Cytobacillus sp. IB215665: one gene and its partner. The protein of the gene in region 1 binds, or shares a complex with, the protein of each later gene. Links are inferred from orthologs where the notes say so. Each region holds a gene or a part of one and is shown in the gene's direction. Other genes may lie near its edges.

Evidence for each region.
Region 2: the proteins of mfd (region 1) and uvrA are in contact, whole or in part, in a crystal structure (PDB 4DFC), measured with the Escherichia coli proteins. The link is inferred for Cytobacillus sp. IB215665 from one-to-one orthologs.

The regions. Positions count from the first base shown.
Region 1 is NZ_JAXBME010000024.1:24,923-29,331, forward strand. What follows is about bases 292-4,370. They hold mfd (transcription-repair coupling factor), read left to right. Parts: upstream 292-636; coding sequence 637-4,170; downstream 4,171-4,370. Other genes in these bases: spoVT (stage V sporulation protein T), read left to right, coding at 4,354-4,370. Also shown: SLH52_RS20900 (anti-sigma-F factor Fin family protein), read left to right, coding at 9-239; more of spoVT, read left to right, coding at 4,371-4,409. UniProt on the Escherichia coli protein: Couples transcription and DNA repair by recognizing RNA polymerase (RNAP) stalled at DNA lesions. Mediates ATP-dependent release of RNAP and its truncated transcript from the DNA, and recruitment of nucleotide excision repair machinery to the damaged site.
Region 2 is NZ_JAXBME010000001.1:413,988-417,775, forward strand. Bases 231-3,688 are described here. They hold uvrA (excinuclease ABC subunit UvrA), read left to right. Parts: upstream 231-608; coding sequence 609-3,488; downstream 3,489-3,688. Other genes in these bases: uvrB (excinuclease ABC subunit UvrB), read left to right, coding at 231-598; SLH52_RS01725 (sodium-dependent transporter), read right to left, coding at 3,634-3,688. Outside these bases: more of uvrB, read left to right, coding at 1-230; more of SLH52_RS01725, read right to left, coding at 3,689-3,788. UniProt on the Escherichia coli protein: The UvrABC repair system catalyzes the recognition and processing of DNA lesions. UvrA is an ATPase and a DNA-binding protein. A damage recognition complex composed of 2 UvrA and 2 UvrB subunits scans DNA for abnormalities.

The DNA.
Region 1 (4,409 bases):
GATAACAAATGTCACTCCATTATTATTGCAGGCATTGTAGTATAAAAGTTGGTAGTATTGAAAGAGTATCACTATATACTGAAAGTTTAGGATTTCAATTACTTTCTGACCAGGAACGTCAAGAGATGTTGTCCTACGAAGATAACGGTGATATCAAAGTGCTAACAATTTGTGAGGATTGTCAAGAAGCATTAAACCGAAATCCAGATTTCCATCTATATGAAACATTTATTCAGTGAGAAGCTTTGGTCTAATACCAAAGTATTTTCCTGTTTTATGTTGATTATTATGTTGTTTTCCTTGATAGCAAATAAACATATATACAAATATATATAAAGAGTTCTTAATATCATTTCTCTTTTTTAGATAACAACGCATACAATTCGACCTAGCTTCAAATAGAAACTTATGCCAACAAAGAAGTTTTTTTATTTATTTTGGCTGTTTTCGCATTGATTGTAGTTTTTCGTACTAAGATATAAAGTTCGATGCGTTTTTTCTTCTCATTAACAGATGAAAGTCGCATTAACTAGCAATAGCAACAAAGATTTAAAAAAATTCGTAAAAAGTGTAACGCATTTTATATAACTAGAATATTATTAAACCCTGCTAAGTCATTTGAGAGGAGGGGGTTGAATGTTAGGTATACAAGAGTATTTTTTATATAATGATGATTTGGCTTCAATTGTAAACGGCATTGATGAAGGGCTTAAAGAGCAGCTTGTCGCTGGATTATCAGGATCAGCTAGATCTTTATTTTATGCTTCAATCTATAAAGATACAAATCGCCCGTTACTAATAGTGACACATAACCTCTTTCAAGCGCAGAAGATTTATGATGATTTACTAGGGTTGTTAAGTAGTGATCATGTATTTCTATACCCAGTTAATGAAACAATTGCGTCAGAAATAGGAACTGCTAGTCCAGAATTAAAAGGACAGCGTCTAGAGGTATTGGATTATTGGTGTACATCAAAAAAAGGTATAGTCATAGCACCTGTTGCTGCTATAAAAAGGTTGCTTCCCCCAAAAGAAGTTTGGGATAGCTATCAATTAAATTTCTCAGTAGGAAATGACATAGACATAGATCAATATTTAAATAAAATTGTATTGATGGGTTACTCTAGAGCATCAATGGTTACAGCACCAGGAGAGTTCAGTGTTAGGGGTGGTATAATTGATATATACCCATTAACTGAAGAGTTTCCAATTAGAATAGAACTTTTTGATACTGAGATAGAGTCAATACGGACATTTGCAATTGATGATCAACGGTCATTGCAAAAGGTAGAAAAAGTAACCATTGGTCCGTCAACTGAAATTCTAATAAGTAACGATAAAATCGATCACGTAATTAACTCAATAGAAGATAAACTTGGAGAAAGTTTGAAAAAAACAAAGGACAGTGATGTTAAAAAATTATTAGTGGAAAACATTACTGCTGAAATAGAACAATTAAAAAATGACCAACTTCCGAGTCAAGTATTTAAGTACTTATCTCTTTTCTATGAAAAGCCTGCAAGTTTACTAGACTATGTACCTAATAACGGTCTTATTTTATTTGATGAAATGAGCCGTATCCAAGATATTACTACAACCTTAGATAAAGAAGAAGCTGAATGGTACACGAGCCTACTTTCCGAAGGTAAAATTATTCATGATTTACAGCTGTCTCATCATTTTTCTACTCTTATACAAAAGATAGACAAGCCGATTATTTATTTTTCTTTGTTTTTACGGCATGTTCAGCAAACAAGTCCACAAAATATTGTAAATATTACTTGTAAGCAAATGCAAAGTTTCTTTGGACAAATGCATGTGTTGAAAACCGAATTAGAAAGATGGAAAAAAGGAAATTATACTGTTGTAATCTTAGCTCCGAATGAAGAAAGACAGAAGAAGATACAACATGTACTTGAGGATTATGATTTGAATTTTGCTACAACTGATAGCAATGACAAAATAATAGCAGGTACAAATCAAATCGTTCTAGGTGATTTAAACACTGGTTTTGATTTGCCTTTACAAAAGCTAGTAGTTATTACTGAAGAAGAATTGTTTAAAAATAGGACGAAAAAAACAAAACCGAGACAGAAGCTATCCAATGCAGAAAGAATTAAGAGCTACTCAGAGTTAAAGGTTGGCGATCATGTTGTTCACATTAACCATGGTATCGGTAAGTATATTGGAATTGAGACGCTAGAAATCAATGGTATACACAAAGATTATCTCCATATTGAGTATCAAGGTAGTGACAAGCTATACGTTCCTGTCGAACAAATAAATCAAGTACAAAAGTACGTTGGATCAGAAGGTAAAGATCCAAAAGTGTATAAGCTTGGTGGAACAGAGTGGAAACGGGTTAAGAAAAAGGTTGAGTCCTCAGTACAAGATATAGCTGATGACTTAATTAAGTTATATGCAGAGCGAGAAGCGAGTAAAGGCTATAGTTATAGCCCTGATGGTGATATGCAGCGAGAGTTTGAGTCGGCTTTCCCATATGAAGAAACAGTAGATCAACTACGTTCAATTGGTGAAATTAAAAAAGATATGGAAAAAGAGCGCCCTATGGATCGGTTATTATGTGGTGATGTAGGGTACGGGAAGACAGAAGTAGCAATCAGAGCAGCATTTAAAGCAATTGTTGATGAAAAGCAGGTTGCTATCCTTGTGCCGACAACGATTTTAGCCCAGCAGCATTATGAAACTATTCAAGAACGGTTTCAAGATTATCCAATTAATATAGGTTTACTTAGCCGATTTAGATCTCGTAAGCAACAACTTGAAACAATTAAAGGTTTAAAAGATGGAACAATTGATTTAGTTGTAGGCACTCATCGAGTATTGTCTAAGGATATTTCATTTCGTGATTTAGGGATGTTAATTATTGATGAAGAGCAACGGTTCGGTGTAACACATAAAGAGAAGATTAAGCAAATGAAAGCTAATATTGATGTATTAACTTTAACAGCAACACCTATTCCTAGAACGTTACATATGTCCATGTTAGGCGTCAGGGATTTGTCTGTAATTGAAACACCACCTGAGAATAGATTCCCAGTGCAAACTTATGTAGTTGAATATAATGGTGCACTCATTAGAGAGGCCATTGAAAGAGAACTATCTAGAGGTGGCCAAATATACTTTCTTTATAACCGTGTTGAAGATATTGAACGCAAAGCCGAGGAAATCCCAATGCTCGTTCCAGATGCACGAGTTGCGTATGCACATGGAAAAATGACTGAAAACGAGCTGGAATCTGTCATACTTAATTTCTTGGAAGGTGAAATCGATGTCCTTGTAAGTACAACCATTATTGAGACAGGTGTCGATATTCCAAATGTTAATACGTTAATTGTATTTGACGCAGATAAAATGGGCTTATCACAATTGTATCAGCTTAGAGGAAGGGTCGGTCGTTCGAATCGTGTAGCTTATTCATATTTTACACATCGGAAAGATAAAGTCTTATCAGAAGTTGCTGAAAAAAGATTGCAAGCAATAAAAGAATTTACAGAGTTAGGCTCTGGTTTTAAAATTGCCATGCGTGACTTGTCAATAAGAGGAGCAGGGAACTTGTTAGGGTCACAACAACATGGATTTATTGATACTGTTGGATTTGATTTATATTCTCAAATGCTGAAAGAAGCAATTGACGCACGGAAAGGAAATGAACCAATTCAAACAGATCCAGATATAGAAATAGACGTAGAAGTTGATGCATATATCCCTGACCAATACGTTTCTGATGGTCGACAAAAAATAGACATGTATAAACGTTTTAGAGCTATTACTACAATAGATGATCTAGAAGATCTTCAAGAGGACATGACAGACCGTTTTGGGGAATACCCAGATGAAGTATCTTATTTATTTCAAATTGCTGAAATTAAGGTTTACGCAATACAACAAAAAATACTATCAATTAAACAAGTGAAACACGAAGTTACAATATTATTTAGTGAAGAGCAAAGTGATAATGTTGAGGTTCAAAGGTTAGTTCAGCTTACACAACAATATGGGCGATTGATTGGGTTAGGGATGGAAGGCAAACAACTAAAAGTTGTTTTCCACACAAAAGGTATTCCTGCTCAGCAATGGTTAGCATCAATGTACGATTTCCTAAAAAAACTAGCTGACGTTAAAGAAGAACAATTAAAAACTGTATAAAAATGTTTAGCTGTATTAATAATTGGCGATACTGTATGTTTCTTTTTATTTTTAAAAATTATGCTTTCTTTATGTATAGTTCTTTGTTTGAAGAGGATACTAATGTCAACAATGGTGATTTATACATGAACAACACTTTAATCACCATCATTTAATCATCAGATGAAAGTGAGGCATCTTTAGATGAAAGCAACTGGAATTGTTCGTCGAATTGATGATTTAGGCCGAGTGGTAATCCC
Region 2 (3,788 bases), on another replicon or contig:
AACAGATTACCTCAAAGAAATAGGCATAAAAGTTACATATCTCCACTCAGAAATTAAAACGCTTGAACGAATAGAGATTATACGTGATCTCCGACTTGGTAAATTTGATGTACTCGTTGGTATAAATTTATTAAGGGAAGGTTTAGATATACCAGAAGTTTCTCTAGTTACTATTTTAGACGCCGATAAAGAAGGATTCTTAAGATCGGAAAGGTCGCTAATCCAGACAATGGGAAGGGCTGCACGTAATGAAAACGGTAGAGTCATTATGTATGCCGATCATGTGACCAATTCAATGGATATTGCCATTAAAGAGACGAAGCGGCGTCGTGAAATACAAGAAGCTCATAACAAAAAGCACGGCATTACGCCAAAAACAATAAGAAAAGAAGTCCGAGATGTCATACAGGCAACTTATGCAGCGGAAAATCAAGAAACATACGAAACAAACAAACCAAAAGTAAAAATGACCAAAACAGAACGACAAAAGCTAATTGCAGATATGGAAAAAGAAATGAAGGATGCTGCAAAAGCACTCCACTTCGAACGTGCAGCTGAACTGCGTGACATATTGATCGAGTTAAAAGCGGAAGGATGAAAATAAGAGCATGGTAAAGGATAAAATCATTGTCAAAGGAGCTAGAGCTCATAATTTAAAAGACATCGACGTCACAATACCAAGAGACCAGCTTGTTGTCTTAACTGGTCTCTCTGGTTCAGGTAAATCTTCGTTAGCATTTGATACCATTTATGCGGAAGGTCAACGGCGCTATGTTGAATCATTATCAGCATATGCACGTCAATTCTTAGGACAAATGGACAAACCTGATGTCGATGCAATCGATGGGCTTTCTCCAGCCATATCGATAGACCAAAAAACGACAAGTCGTAACCCTCGATCAACAGTCGGTACAGTTACTGAAATATATGATTATTTAAGGCTATTATATGCTCGTGTAGGACGTCCAGTATGTCCTAATCATCATATAGAAATTACATCTCAAACGATAGAGCAGATGGTTGATCGCATTTTGCAATACCCTGAGAGAACGAAAATGCAAGTTCTTGCTCCAATCGTTTCCGGGCGTAAAGGGACACATGTGAAGACTTTTGAGGAAATTAAAAAACAGGGCTATGTTCGTGTTCGTGTTGATGGTGAAATGACTGAGCTTACAGAAAATATAACATTAGAAAAAAACAAAAAGCACTCAATTGAAATCGTCATCGATCGGATTGTCATAAAGGATGGCATTGCTTCAAGGCTATCAGATTCGCTAGAAACCGCATTGAAGTTAGGTGAAGGTAAAGTAATCATTGACGTAATAGGCGAAGAGGAGCTGTTATTTAGTGAGCTTCACGCATGCCCACATTGTGGATTTTCAATAGGGGAATTGGAGCCGAGAATGTTTTCATTCAACAGTCCATTTGGAGCGTGTCCAAGTTGTGATGGACTAGGTACTAAGCTTGAAGTAGATCTTAATTTAGTTATTCCTAATTGGGATCTATCATTACTAGAACATGCTATTGCTCCGTGGGAACCACAAAGCTCTCAATACTACCCTCAATTATTAAAGGCTGTTTGTGATCATTACGGAATAGATATGAATGTCCCAGTAAAGGACATACCTAAGCATTTGTTTGAGAAAGTACTGCATGGTAGTGGGAATGAAGAGATATATTTCCGTTATGAAAATGACTTTGGTCAAGTGCGTGAAAATCATATTATTTTTGAAGGGGTTATACCTAATATTGAGCGTAGATATCGTGAAACGAGCTCGGATTATATTCGTGAGCAAATGGAAAAGTATATGGCACAGCAGTCTTGCCCAACGTGTAAAAGCTATCGCTTAAAGAAAGAAAGTTTAGCTGTATTAATAGATCAAAAGCATATTGGTGAAATTACTTCTTTTTCTATTACAGAAGCGCTAGATTTCTTTGAGAACCTTAAACTGACTGACAAAGAAATGACAATAGCTAACATGATTTTACGAGAGATTAGTGAGCGCTTAGGCTTTTTAAACAATGTTGGACTAGATTATTTAACTTTACACCGGTCAGCTGGAACACTTTCTGGAGGAGAAGCCCAAAGAATACGTTTAGCGACACAGATTGGATCAAGGTTAACAGGTGTTTTATATATTCTAGATGAACCTTCAATTGGTTTACATCAGCGTGATAACGATCGTCTTATACAAACATTAAAAAACATGAGAGATATCGGTAATACATTAATCGTCGTGGAACACGACGAGGATACTATGTTAGCAGCTGACCATTTAATTGATATCGGCCCAGGCGCAGGAATCCACGGAGGACAGGTTGTTTCTGCAGGTACGCCTGAAGAAGTTATGAATGACCCACAATCATTAACTGGCCAATACTTGTCGGGAATCAAGTTTATTCCTCTGCCAACAGAACGTCGTAAACCTGATGGTCGTTATATTGAAATCGTTGGTGCAAAGGAAAATAACTTAAAAAATGCGAAAGTCAAAATTCCTTTAGGCACATTTATATCTGTTACAGGTGTGTCTGGATCAGGGAAGAGTACACTGATTAACGAGGTTTTACACAAATCGTTAGCTCAAAAGCTTCACAAGGCAAAATCAAGGCCTGGTGAGCATAAAGAAATCAAAGGAATAGAATATTTGGATAAGGTTATTGACATTGATCAATCACCAATCGGCCGAACTCCACGTTCAAACCCAGCTACATATACAGGTGTGTTTGATGATATTAGGGATGTATTTGCCGCTACAAATGAAGCAAAGGTTAGAGGATATAAAAAAGGACGTTTTAGCTTTAATGTTAAAGGTGGTCGCTGTGAAGCGTGCCGTGGTGACGGAATTATAAAAATTGAAATGCACTTCTTACCTGACGTTTATGTTCCTTGTGAGGTATGTCATGGGAAACGCTATAATCGCGAAACTTTAGAAGTGAGGTATAAGGATAAGAATATATCAGAGATATTAGAAATGACAGTAGAAGATTCACTCTCTTTCTTTGAAAATATTCCTAAAATCAGGCGGAAGCTTCAAACGATCTACGATGTTGGTCTAGGCTATATTACGCTTGGACAGCCTGCTACGACATTATCAGGCGGTGAGGCTCAGCGGGTAAAATTAGCATCGGAACTACACCGACGTTCAACGGGAAGGTCTCTGTATATTTTAGACGAGCCAACGACTGGTTTACATGTAGATGATATTTCACGGTTATTAAAGGTACTTCAAAGACTAGTAGAAAATGGAGATACCGTTTTAGTAATTGAACATAACCTAGATATTATTAAAGCTGCTGATTATCTAATTGACCTTGGCCCTGAAGGTGGAGATAAAGGTGGAAAAATTATTGCAACAGGTACACCAGAACAGGTAGTTAAGCAAGACACTTCTTATACTGGAAGATATTTAAAGCCTATTCTAGAACGAGATCGAAAGCGTATGGAAGAAATTATAAAAGAAAAAGAGGAGCTCGTTCTGAAAAAATAAGGCTGTTCGTAAACTTAAAAATCTTAATTATATTAGCAAGATGTGTTTATATGTGAATATCATCGTTTTATAAATACGGAAATTTAAATAGAGGATTTTATTTAAGACACTGGGAAAAGTCCCAGTGTCTTTTACTCATTTAGTATTAAGCTCCTAAAAATAGAACAAGGAATATGCCTAACGGGATGAGGAAGCGAACACTAACGTACCAAAATCGAAATAAATAGTTTCCAACCTGTGATGATACATTAAAACTTTTTTCTAGAATTGGACGAGATACTTGATAACCGACAAATAACG